One region of the Paenibacillus sp. FSL L8-0644 genome, then DNA from elsewhere that is predicted to be linked to it. Evidence: a T-box and tRNA genes for the amino acid it is inferred to sense, from the RefSeq annotation. Region 1 holds a T-box; the other holds one or more tRNA genes.

Evidence for each region. The T-box of region 1 lies ahead of ileS (isoleucine--tRNA ligase). A T-box ahead of a tRNA ligase gene usually reads a tRNA of that ligase, here a tRNA-Ile.
Region 2: it encodes a tRNA-Ile, which carries the amino acid that the T-box ahead of ileS (isoleucine--tRNA ligase) is inferred to sense. The anticodon was not compared.

Annotation. Positions count from the first base shown of each region.
Region 1 covers NZ_JBBOYN010000001.1:3,495,124-3,500,688, reverse strand. The annotation lists gene pgeF (peptidoglycan editing factor PgeF) at 1-466, shown strand, start outside; gene NSS94_RS15875 (YggS family pyridoxal phosphate-dependent enzyme) at 475-1,176, shown strand; gene NSS94_RS15870 (cell division protein SepF) at 1,167-1,619, shown strand; gene NSS94_RS15865 (YggT family protein) at 1,627-1,884, shown strand; gene NSS94_RS15860 (YlmH family RNA-binding protein) at 1,893-2,675, shown strand; gene NSS94_RS15855 (DivIVA domain-containing protein) at 2,848-3,357, shown strand; T-box leader at 3,525-3,806, shown strand; gene ileS (isoleucine--tRNA ligase) at 3,886-5,565, shown strand, end outside.
Region 2 covers NZ_JBBOYN010000001.1:402,559-408,123, forward strand. The annotation lists rRNA gene NSS94_RS01710 (23S ribosomal RNA) at 1-1,556, shown strand, start outside; rRNA gene rrf (5S ribosomal RNA) at 1,708-1,824, shown strand; tRNA gene NSS94_RS01720 (tRNA-Ile) at 1,861-1,937, shown strand; tRNA gene NSS94_RS01725 (tRNA-Ala) at 1,960-2,035, shown strand; tRNA gene NSS94_RS01730 (tRNA-Asn) at 2,040-2,115, shown strand; tRNA gene NSS94_RS01735 (tRNA-Met) at 2,151-2,224, shown strand; tRNA gene NSS94_RS01740 (tRNA-Ser) at 2,228-2,319, shown strand; tRNA gene NSS94_RS01745 (tRNA-Glu) at 2,352-2,423, shown strand; tRNA gene NSS94_RS01750 (tRNA-Val) at 2,430-2,505, shown strand; tRNA gene NSS94_RS01755 (tRNA-Met) at 2,536-2,609, shown strand; tRNA gene NSS94_RS01760 (tRNA-Asp) at 2,635-2,711, shown strand; tRNA gene NSS94_RS01765 (tRNA-Phe) at 2,778-2,850, shown strand; tRNA gene NSS94_RS01770 (tRNA-Thr) at 2,877-2,952, shown strand; tRNA gene NSS94_RS01775 (tRNA-Tyr) at 2,957-3,042, shown strand; tRNA gene NSS94_RS01780 (tRNA-His) at 3,062-3,134, shown strand; tRNA gene NSS94_RS01785 (tRNA-Gln) at 3,152-3,226, shown strand; tRNA gene NSS94_RS01790 (tRNA-Lys) at 3,231-3,306, shown strand; tRNA gene NSS94_RS01795 (tRNA-Leu) at 3,321-3,408, shown strand; tRNA gene NSS94_RS01800 (tRNA-Gly) at 3,415-3,489, shown strand; tRNA gene NSS94_RS01805 (tRNA-Cys) at 3,500-3,570, shown strand; tRNA gene NSS94_RS01810 (tRNA-Arg) at 3,597-3,673, shown strand; tRNA gene NSS94_RS01815 (tRNA-Pro) at 3,697-3,770, shown strand; tRNA gene NSS94_RS01820 (tRNA-Gly) at 3,780-3,850, shown strand; gene NSS94_RS01825 (PAS domain-containing sensor histidine kinase) at 4,052-5,155, opposite strand; gene NSS94_RS01830 (response regulator) at 5,148-5,565, opposite strand, start outside.

The DNA of each region.
Region 1 (5,565 bases):
CTGTGTACCCTTATATTTTTGTGATCCAGTGCGCCGTGTGATTGGGCTGGCGCATGCAGGCTGGAAGGGAACCGTTGCGGAAATTGCATTGAAAATGGTACAGACCATGCAAAACGAATATGGATCTCAGCCGTCAGATATACTAGCAGCTATTGGTCCTTCCATTGGTTCTGAATCCTATGAGGTGGATGAGCACGTGATGAACCGAATTCGGGTTTTGGAGCATGATTGCCCGGGTAATGATAAATGGGAAGGTTGTGTTTACTTCCCCTTAGCCGACGGTAAAACACTACTTGACTTGAAACAATGCAATCGACACATTATGATGAAAGCAGGAATATTGCCGAGCCATATCGAATGTACTACCTTATGCACGAGTAGCCGTAGCGATTTGTTTTTTTCATATCGCAAAGAAGGCGGCGTCACAGGAAGAATGGCGAGTTGGATTGGTCTGGAAGAGAGGTGAGTCCTCCCGTGTCTTTGGAGGAACGAATTAAAGAAGTGAATGCCCGTGTAGAAGCGGCATGTGCCCGAAGCGGACGTTCGCGTGATGAAGTAAATGTGATCGCTGTCACGAAATATGTTTCGGCGGCGACAATGACATCGGTATTGGATAGCGACTTAGAGCATGTGGGCGAAAATCGCTGGCAGGATGCTGCGGATAAATGGAGTAAGCTGGGTGACCGGGGAACGTGGCATTTTATTGGTCATCTCCAAACGAATAAGGTTAAAGATGTAATTGGAAAATTTAAATTTATACATTCGCTTGACCGCTTATCACTCGCTCAGGAATTGGATAAGAAGGCAGCTGCTCTGGGACTGCGAGTTAAAGCTTTTGTGCAAGTCAATATTTCTGGGGAAATGTCCAAATATGGCTTGTCCTCTGAGGCGGTTGTCCCCTTTTTGGAACAAATTCGCGAGCTGGAACATGTGGACGTGATTGGCTTGATGACGATGGCTCCTCATGAGGAAGACCCGGAAAAAACTCGGCCTGTGTTTCGGGGATTGCGTGAATTACGGGATAGGTTAAATGGACAAGCCTTGACCAGGGAACCCATCGTTCACTTGTCTATGGGGATGTCCAATGATTTTGAAGTGGCGGTTGAAGAAGGAGCGACCTGGCTGCGGCTTGGTTCCGTACTGGTCGGACGAGAGGAGGATTTCCATTGGGCGTAATGAATAAGTTCATGAACTTTCTGGGGCTTCAGGAAGAAGAGGAAGTTATAGAGCGAGAGGTTATGAATACGCAGGAAGATCAAGAAATTGAAACCCCAAGCTTTGATAAACGTAAGAACCAGAAGGGCACTAATGTTGTCAGCATCCATTCACAGAAAAATGTGAAAGTTGTCCTGTATGAGCCGCGTTCTTATGATGAAGCACAGGAAATTGCCGACCATATCCGTTCCCATCGCACCGTCGTTGTCAATTTGCAACGAATTCGCAAGGATCAGGCGCTACGCATTATTGATTTTTTGAGTGGTACTGTGTATGCATTGGGTGGTGGTATTTCCAAGGTCGGGAATAATATTTTTCTGTGTACACCAGATACGGTTGAGATTCAAGGCTCTATTACGGAAATACTGGCTGACACTGAACAAGAACTTAACAGAATGAGGTGAACTTTTCTTGATCGAGGTAATTTACTGGCTATTTCAGATTTATTCGTACATGATCATTGCATATGTTCTGCTGTCATGGCTTCCTAATGCTAGAGAGAGTGTGATTGGTGATTTACTTGCCAAGTTTGTGGAGCCGTATTTGTCTCCTTTTCGCAGGTTTATACCGCCAATCTTCGGGATGATTGATATTTCTCCCATCGTTGCGCTGATTGCTCTGCGTTTTGCGTCGTACGGTTTGATTTCTTTAATTGGTAAGCTCGTCTAGGAGGAGTTATGCGAACTGAGATTTATGAGCATTTTCACCCGGATGAACGGGATTATGTGGATCGTGCTTCCGAATGGATCAGTCATGCGGGGGCTTATCATGAGCAGAAGCTGACTGATTTTTTGGACCCGCGCCAACAGTACATATTGGAGACACTTGCTTCGAAGGAAGACAAGGTCACGATTAGGGTAGATGGCGGATACATGGCTTCGGAACGAAAGCGGGCGCTGATTGCGCCCGATTATTCGTATTTGGACGGTGAGGAGATGGGGATTCAGGTCCTTTCCATCACGTCTGACGATCATAAAATAGGTACCCTTGAGCACGGTGATTATCTAGGTGCCCTACTGGGACTTGGAATCAAACGTGGGAAAATTGGAGATATTCATGTACTGGATGATGGGTGTCATGTATTGGTAGCTTCAGAGATCGGTGATTTTATGACGATGCATTTGCAGCAGGTACACCGTGTTCATGTATGGACAGAACTGTTGCCTGTAGCGAGTCTGCGAACGAAGGAAGTTGCATTAGAGACGCTAGACCTGACGGTCGCTTCTTTGCGTCTGGACGGTATTGCCAGCGATGTGTACAAGCTAAGCCGCAGTAAAATATTAACACCGATTCGGGCGGGACGATGCAGGGTAAATTGGAAGGTGGAGGAGAATCCATCCACTCCACTTAAAGCTGGAGACGTTATTTCCATGCAGGGTTTTGGGCGTTTCAAAGTGCTTGAAACAGACGGGATGACAAAAAAGGGAAGATTCCGTGTCAAAATTGGTAAGTTTGTATAGCTGTAGGCAGGAATCACGAGCTTTCTGTCGAAAGAATTAAGCTATAGCGAAGAACTGGAACGATTTTGCTCTGTACAGTATTCACAAAACGGGGTATGATGACCGATAGATGATAGTGAGCGTCGTGACGCGGAAAATGTATTTTTTGTCAATCTTATAGGAGGTGGACGGCATGCCATTAACGCCATTGGATATACATAACAAGGAATTTGCCCGCCGGCTTCGCGGTTATGATGAGGATCAGGTTAATGAATTTTTGGATCAGGTGATCAAAGATTACGAGGGCGTTATTCGTGAAAATAAAGAACTGAGCACCGAGTTGTTGAACGTACAGGAGAAGCTCGATCATTTCGCGACTATTGAGGATACGCTGAGTAAGACGATTATCGTAGCGCAGGAAGCCGCAGATGAAGTTCGTAACAACGCCAAGAAAGAATCCCAACTGATCGTGAAGGAAGCGGAAAAAAATGCGGACCGTATTGTGAACGAAGCATTGTCCAAATCCCGCAAGATCGCGTTGGAGGTTGAAGAGCTGAAGAAGCAGGCATCGATTTACCGAGCACGGTTTCGTACACTGGTGGAAGCACAGCTTGACTTGTTAAGCCAAGACGGCTGGGAAGCTCTTGAAAACCGGGAACGCGAAGTACTGGAGCGCGAGCGTGAGATGAAAGAAATTTACTAATTTCATTTCTGACAAGCTTTTATTAGACGTTGTTAGGGTTGACTTTTCACTTTAAACAGGCTATAACTGTAAATACTATACTGAATTCAACGATTGTCCGTCCGTCGGCTGATGGTTGTTATTCAAGGCAACGATGTTGCTGTTTAATATTCGATGAATTTAACATGTTTAATTCGTTGATGGGAACGAGTACGTCATGATTTGTCCCTCAGAGAGTTGGCCTTCCGGTGCAAGCCAACGTTCAGAACATGACCGAAGATCCTCCCGGAGAAGTGAGCTGAAGCGCTTAAGATGTATGGCGTGTGTAAGCAATCACCGTTTGCCATGCGTTATAATGGCGCCCTGCTGTAGTTGAGTGGGGCTCAGAGAGCCGTGATGAGACTGTATTTTTAGAATGGTCTATTTTTACGGAATCAGGGTGGTAACGCGAGCACAGTCTCGTCCCTTTACAGGGATGGGGCTTTTTTTGTTGCTTTTTTTAGGAAATGCTAGGGAAATCAATGATGAGCAGAGAGGGAGTATGACAGTATGAACAGAGTGGATGTTAAAGAAAAAGCACGGTCCCGTGACCTGCGCATCCTGAGCAAATGGAAGCAGGAGGACACATTCCGTAAATCCATTACAAATCGTGAAGGAAAGCCAAATTTTGTGTTCTATGAGGGCCCACCAACAGCTAACGGTAAACCGCATATCGGTCACGTGCTGGGCCGTGTAATTAAGGATTTTGTGGGCCGCTATCAGACAATGAAGGGATACCGCGTCGTACGTAAGGCAGGCTGGGACACGCATGGCTTGCCGGTAGAATTAGGTGTACAGAAGCAACTGGGGATCTCCCATAAACCTGAAATTGAAGAATACGGCGTTGAAAAGTTTATAAAAAAATGTAAGGCGAGCGTGTTTGAGTACGAGCAACAATGGCGTGATCTAACCGAAGCGATCGGATACTGGACAGACCTCGATAACCCGTACATTACATTGGATAATAACTATATCGAGAGCGTATGGAACATTTTGGCGACCATTCATGAAAAAGATCTGCTGTATCGTGGTCATCGTGTGAGTCCGTATTGTCCGGATTGTCAGACAACGCTAAGTTCTCATGAAGTAGCGCAGGGCTACAAAGATGTAAAGGATCTGAGTGCCACGGCCAAGTTCAAGTTGCATAGTAGTGGTGAATATGTACTGGCTTGGACGACAACACCTTGGACCTTGCCGAGTCACGTGGCGCTCGCCGTCAACCCTGAACTGGAATATGCACGTGTGAAGCAGGAAGACGGTGTATACATCGTTGCTAAAAATCTGGTTGAAGACGTCATTAAAGGCGAGCATGAAGTGATTGGCACGCTATCTGGTTCAGAACTGGTTGGCCAAACCTATACCCCGCCATTTACGTATTTTCAGGTTGAGAAGGGTAATCAGATTCTGGGTGCGAAGTTCGTAACAGATTCCAGCGGTACAGGTATCGTTCATATGGCTCCAGCGCATGGTGAAGATGATTACCGGGTATGTCGTGAAAATGGTGTTGAGTTCATCAACGTGGTGGATCTTCAAGGTAACTATGTAGAGGAAATCACTGATTTTGCAGGTCGTTTTGTGAAAGACTGTGATGTAGATATTGTAAAAATGCTGTCCGAAAAAGGCCTGCTGTACAGCAAGGAAAAATACGAGCATAGCTATCCGTTCTGCTGGCGTTGCGATACTCCATTATTGTACTATGCTATGGACAGTTGGTTTATCAAAACAACTGCGATCAAGGATCAACTGATTGCCAACAACAGCGAAGTCGAATGGTATCCGGGTCATGTACGTGAAGGACGTTTTGGCAAGTTTTTGGAGGAACTGGTGGATTGGAACATCAGTCGTGATCGCTATTGGGGTACACCGCTAAACATCTGGGTTTGTGAGGAAACTGGAGAACAGTTTGCTCCGCATAGTATTGCTGAATTGAGGGAACGTGCGATTGGCGACGTACCAGCGGACATCGAGCTGCACAAACCATATGTAGATGATATTAAGGTTCGTAGCCAATGCGGTAAATACGAAATGACTCGTACACCGGAAGTGATCGACGTATGGTTTGATAGCGGCTCCATGCCGTTTGCACAGCATCATTATCCTTTTGAAAATAATGAAACGTTCGAGCAACAATTTCCGGCAGATATGATCTGTGAAGGGATTGACCAGACTCGTGGCTGGTTCTATAGCTTG
Region 2 (5,565 bases), 3.1 Mb from region 1:
TCCGCTCAGGGTAAGTCGGGACCTAAGGCGAGGCCGATAGGCGTAGTCGAAGGACAACAGGTCGAAATTCCTGTACCACCGTAATCCGCTATGAGCGATGGGGTGACGCAGTAGGGTAGTGACGCGGACGGATGGATGTCCGTCTAAGCAGTGAGGCTGGTGTGTAGGCAAATCCGCACATCGTAAGGCTGGGCTGTGATGGGGAGCGAAAATTGTAGTAGCGAAGGTCATGATCTCAGACTGCCAAGAAAAGCCTCTAGCCAGGAGAAGGTGCCCGTACCGCAAACCGACACAGGTAGGCGAGAAGAGAATTCTAAGGCGCGCGGAAGAACTCTCGTTAAGGAACTCGGCAAAATGACCCCGTAACTTCGGGAGAAGGGGTGCCTCGGTAGGGTGAATAGCCCGAGGGGGCCGCAGTGAAAAGGCCCAAGCGACTGTTTAGCAAAAACACAGGTCTGTGCGAAGCCGCAAGGCGAAGTATACGGGCTGACGCCTGCCCGGTGCTGGAAGGTTAAGGGGAGTGGTAAGCCCTTCGGGGCGAAGCTATGAACCGAAGCCCCAGTAAACGGCGGCCGTAACTATAACGGTCCTAAGGTAGCGAAATTCCTTGTCAGGTAAATTCTGACCCGCACGAATGGCGTAACGACTTGGGCGCTGTCTCAACGAGAGATCCGGTGAAATTTTAATACCTGTGAAGATGCAGGTTACCCGCGACAAGACGGAAAGACCCCATGGAGCTTTACTGCAGCTTGATATTGAATTTGGGTACGATCTGTACAGGATAGGTGGGAGCCGTTGAGCCTTGAGCGCCAGCTTGAGGGGAGGCATCCTTGGGATACCACCCTGATCGTATCTAGGTTCTAACTTGGTACCGTGAACCGGTGCGAGGACAGTGTCAGGTGGGCAGTTTGACTGGGGCGGTCGCCTCCTAAAGAGTAACGGAGGCGCCCCAAGGTTCCCTCAGAATGGTTGGAAATCATTCGAAGAGTGCAAAGGCAGAAGGGAGCTTGACTGCGAGACCTACAAGTCGAGCAGGGACGAAAGTCGGGCTTAGTGATCCGGTGGTACCGCATGGAAGGGCCATCGCTCAACGGATAAAAGCTACCCTGGGGATAACAGGCTTATCTCCCCCAAGAGTCCACATCGACGGGGAGGTTTGGCACCTCGATGTCGGCTCATCGCATCCTGGGGCTGAAGTAGGTCCCAAGGGTTGGGCTGTTCGCCCATTAAAGCGGTACGCGAGCTGGGTTCAGAACGTCGTGAGACAGTTCGGTCCCTATCTGTCGTGGGCGTAGGAAATTTGAGAGGAGCTGTCCTTAGTACGAGAGGACCGGGATGGACGTACCGCTGGTGTACCAGTTGTTCCGCCAGGAGCACCGCTGGGTAGCTATGTACGGAAGGGATAAGCGCTGAAAGCATCTAAGCGTGAAGCCCCCCTCAAGATGAGATTTCCCAATTAGTAAGACCCCTTGAAGACGACGAGGTAGATAGGTTGGGGGTGGAAGTGCAGTAATGCATGGAGCTGACCAATACTAATCGGTCGAGGGCTTATCCTAAGATAAAACGCAAAAGAGTTTCGGATCCAGTTTTCAGGGTGTAACCTTGAACGTATGTACAAGTGACATACAACAAGCGCATGGCTATTCATTCACACGATAAGTGGTGAAGCGAATAACCGTACGGAAGAATTTGCACAGCAAATTCATGTTTGGTGGCGATAGCGGAGGGGTTCCACACGTACCCATCCCGAACACGACCGTTAAGCCCTCCAGCGCCGATGGTACTTGGACCGCAGGGTCCTGGGAGAGTAGGACGTCGCCAAGCGATATCCTTTAGAGGATGATAAATTTTTACATGTTAGGGCCTTTAGCTCAGCTGGTTAGAGCGCACCCCTGATAAGGGTGAGGTCGGTGGTTCGAGTCCACTAAGGCCCACCACTTCTAGAATAACAAAAAGATTGGGGCCATAGCTCAGCTGGGAGAGCGCCTGCCTTGCACGCAGGAGGTCAGCGGTTCGATCCCGCTTGGCTCCACCAATATTCCCTGATAGCTCAGTTGGTAGAGCACTCGACTGTTAATCGAGTTGTCACAGGTTCGAGTCCTGTTCGGGGAGCCATATTTTGAATATTTCTGACTTTTATATATTAAGGTGGCGGCGTAGCTCAGCTGGCTAGAGCGTACGGTTCATACCCGTGAGGTCGGGGGTTCGATCCCCTCTGCCGCTACTCGGAGAGATACCCAAGTGGCTATAAGGGGACCCTCTGCTAAGGGGTTAGACTGCGAAAGTGGTGCGAGGGTTCGAATCCCTCTCTCTCCGCCATAAATTTATTGAGACCAGAACTTATTTTGCAAGGCCCGTTGGTCAAGGGGTTAAGACACCTCCCTTTCACGGAGGTAACAGGGGTTCGAATCCCCTACGGGTCATAATATGGAGGCTTAGCTCAGCTGGGAGAGCATCTGCCTTACAAGCAGAGGGTCGGGGGTTCGATCCCCTCAGCCTCCACCATAAGAAAATTTGAGAAATGCTTTTTAATGTCGCGGGGTGGAGCAGTTCGGTAGCTCGTCGGGCTCATAACCCGAAGGTCGTAGGTTCAAATCCTGCCCCCGCAATTAATTTCCTATTGGAAATGTCTCTGGAACTGTGGTGTAGAGGCCTAACATGCCTGCCTGTCACGCAGGAGATCGCGGGTTCGAATCCCGTCAGTTCCGCCATTTTAGCTTCATATATAATTGGCATATATAGTGCGGATTATATGATGTAGTAATAAAATTTAATATGGCTCGGTAGCTCAGTCGGTAGAGCAGAGGACTGAAAATCCTCGTGTCGGCGGTTCGATTCCGTCCCGAGCCACCTTTCAAGTGGGAAATGAGTAATGTGCCGGTGTAGCTCAACTGGTAGAGCAACTGACTTGTAATCAGTAGGTTGGGGGTTCAAGTCCTCTCGCCGGCACCATTTTGGAGGATTAGCGAAGTGGCCAAACGCATCAGACTGTAAATCTGCTCCCTTACGGGTTCGGTGGTTCGAATCCATCATCCTCCACCAGTCTTTTCATAATCATATGGCGGTCGTGGCGAAGTGGTTAACGCACCGGACTGTGACTCCGGCATTCGTGGGTTCAAGCCCCATCGGCCGCCCTTTATTCTTAATTTATTGGGGATTAGCCAAGCGGTAAGGCAACGGACTTTGACTCCGTCATGCATAGGTTCAAATCCTATATCCCCAGCCATTAAGAGCCATTAGCTCAGTTGGTAGAGCACCTGACTTTTAATCAGGGTGTCGAAGGTTCGAGTCCTTCATGGCTCACCATTTATAATTATTTTGCGGTCGTGGCGGAATTGGCAGACGCGCACGGTTCAGGTCCGTGTGGGCTAACCCCCCGTGGAGGTTCGAGTCCTCTCGACCGCACCATATTTTGCGGACGTGGCTCAGCGGTAGAGCATCGCCTTGCCAAGGCGAGGGTCGCGGGTTCGATTCCCGTCGTCCGCTCCATTATCCATACGGCGCCATAGCCAAGTGGTAAGGCAAAGCTCTGCAAAAGCTTCATCCCCAGTTCAAATCTGGGTGGCGCCTTGACTACTCATTATGGAATTTAATATGCGCCCTTAGCTCAGCTGGATAGAGCGTTTGACTACGAATCAAAAGGCCGGGAGTTCGAATCTCTCAGGGCGCGCCATTTCTTAAAAAAATGTATAATGTCGGGATGTAGCTCAGCTTGGTAGAGCACCTGGTTTGGGACCAGGGGGTCGCATGTTCAAATCGTGTCATCCCGATACTGTTTTGCGGGTGTAGTTCAATGGTAGAACTCCAGCCTTCCAAGCTGGTAGCGTGGGTTCGATTCCCATCACCCGCTTTTTGCTATAGCGGATTCTTGTTGCCTCAGTGGTGACACCTTATAAATAAAGAGAGCCTGTCTGGGGACAGAGCTCTCTCTTTTTTTGTATTTATCCTCATGTAATCCACAATGTGTTGATTATCCATAATCTTCGGTATCGGTGTATTCGTTCTGATCATACAACTGGCATACACCGATAACCGATCTAGTGGACAGTTTTTACACGGGAATGGTCAGCTGGATGGAGGTTCCCTCGTCTGGAGCAGAGGTTATGCTCATAAATCCCCCTACCCCTCTAGCTCGTTCTTCCATACTGAACAATCCAACTCCCTCTCCTTGGGACTTTCCAGAGAATCCAATGCCTTTATCCCGAATGGTCACTTGTATCATTTCATTTTGATCCTCAACGTCGACATATGCCTCTGCTACATCTGCGTATTTGGCTACATTCGTTAACGCCTCTTGTACAATCCGATAAATTGCAATTTCCTTGCGAATATCAACCCGTTTACGTAGATTGCATTGAAAATGCACCTCAATCCCGTAATGAGAACAGAAGTTTTCAATATAGGTTCTTATGGCTGGGACGACACCCAGATCATCCAGAACTGAGGGACGAAGTTCCCACGCTAGACCACGAACATCTTTGATGATGTCGGTCACCTGCGAACGGAGATTCTCCAGAGTAGCACTAGGTTGTTCGGCAAGTTGGCTATCCAATTGGATAATAAGTGAAAATAAGCTTTGCCCTATCCCATCATGCAGCTCTCTTGAAAAGCGTTTACGTTCTTCTTCCTGTATTTGCATGACTTGTGTCATCATAGACTGAAGTTCAGCTTCTACTCTCTTCAGTTTAGTGACCTCATTGCGGATCGCTAAGTACTGATAGGGTTTACCTTCCTCGTCCATAAACGGAACGATCGTAGTATTCACCCAGTAGTAGCTGTTATCTTTAGCACGATTACGTATTTCTCCTTGCCATACCTCACCTGAACGGATCGTAGTCCACAGGTTTTTCATGAAGGCGGGGGTATGATAGCCTGAATTAATGAGACGATGATCCTGACCGATCAGCTCTTCACGACTGTATTGCGAAATCTCACAGAACTTGTCGTTTACGTACTGAATAATACCTCGATGATCGGTCAAAGCAACGATGGAAGACGTATCTAGGGCAAATTTCAGATTGGATAATTGGTGGAGTGAGTTACGCAGCGCATGAAGAAAAGGGGATTCTGGTATATAAATTTCCAGATCATTCAGCAGTTTATCGGTTGATTCACCAAAGGCATGCTGCAGTAAAGGGTTAGAAGGTTCATTCATAATGGAGTAGCCCCTTTTTTAGTGCGAATTTGACTAGCTCAGGTCGTGTTTTCAAGTTAAGCTTCTCCATAAGATTGCTTTTATGGGACTCTACGGTTTTGACACTAATCACCAGGTGCTCGGCAATTTCCTTGTTGGCATATCCTTTGGCTACCCAGGATAGAATCTCTTTTTCCCGCTCAGACAAGGATTCATAGGGTCCGGCTATGCCTTCCTGTTTGATTTTGTCCAGATATTCACTCATCAGTCGTTTGGTTGCATTCGGGTACAAATAGGCACTACCTTCGGCCACAGACTGGATGGCAGCGAGTAACTCCTCGTGAGGTGCGCTTTTTAAAATATATCCGGATGCTCCAGCTTGAATGGCTCGGAACAGATATTCTTCATCGTCATGCATCGTTAAAATAAGG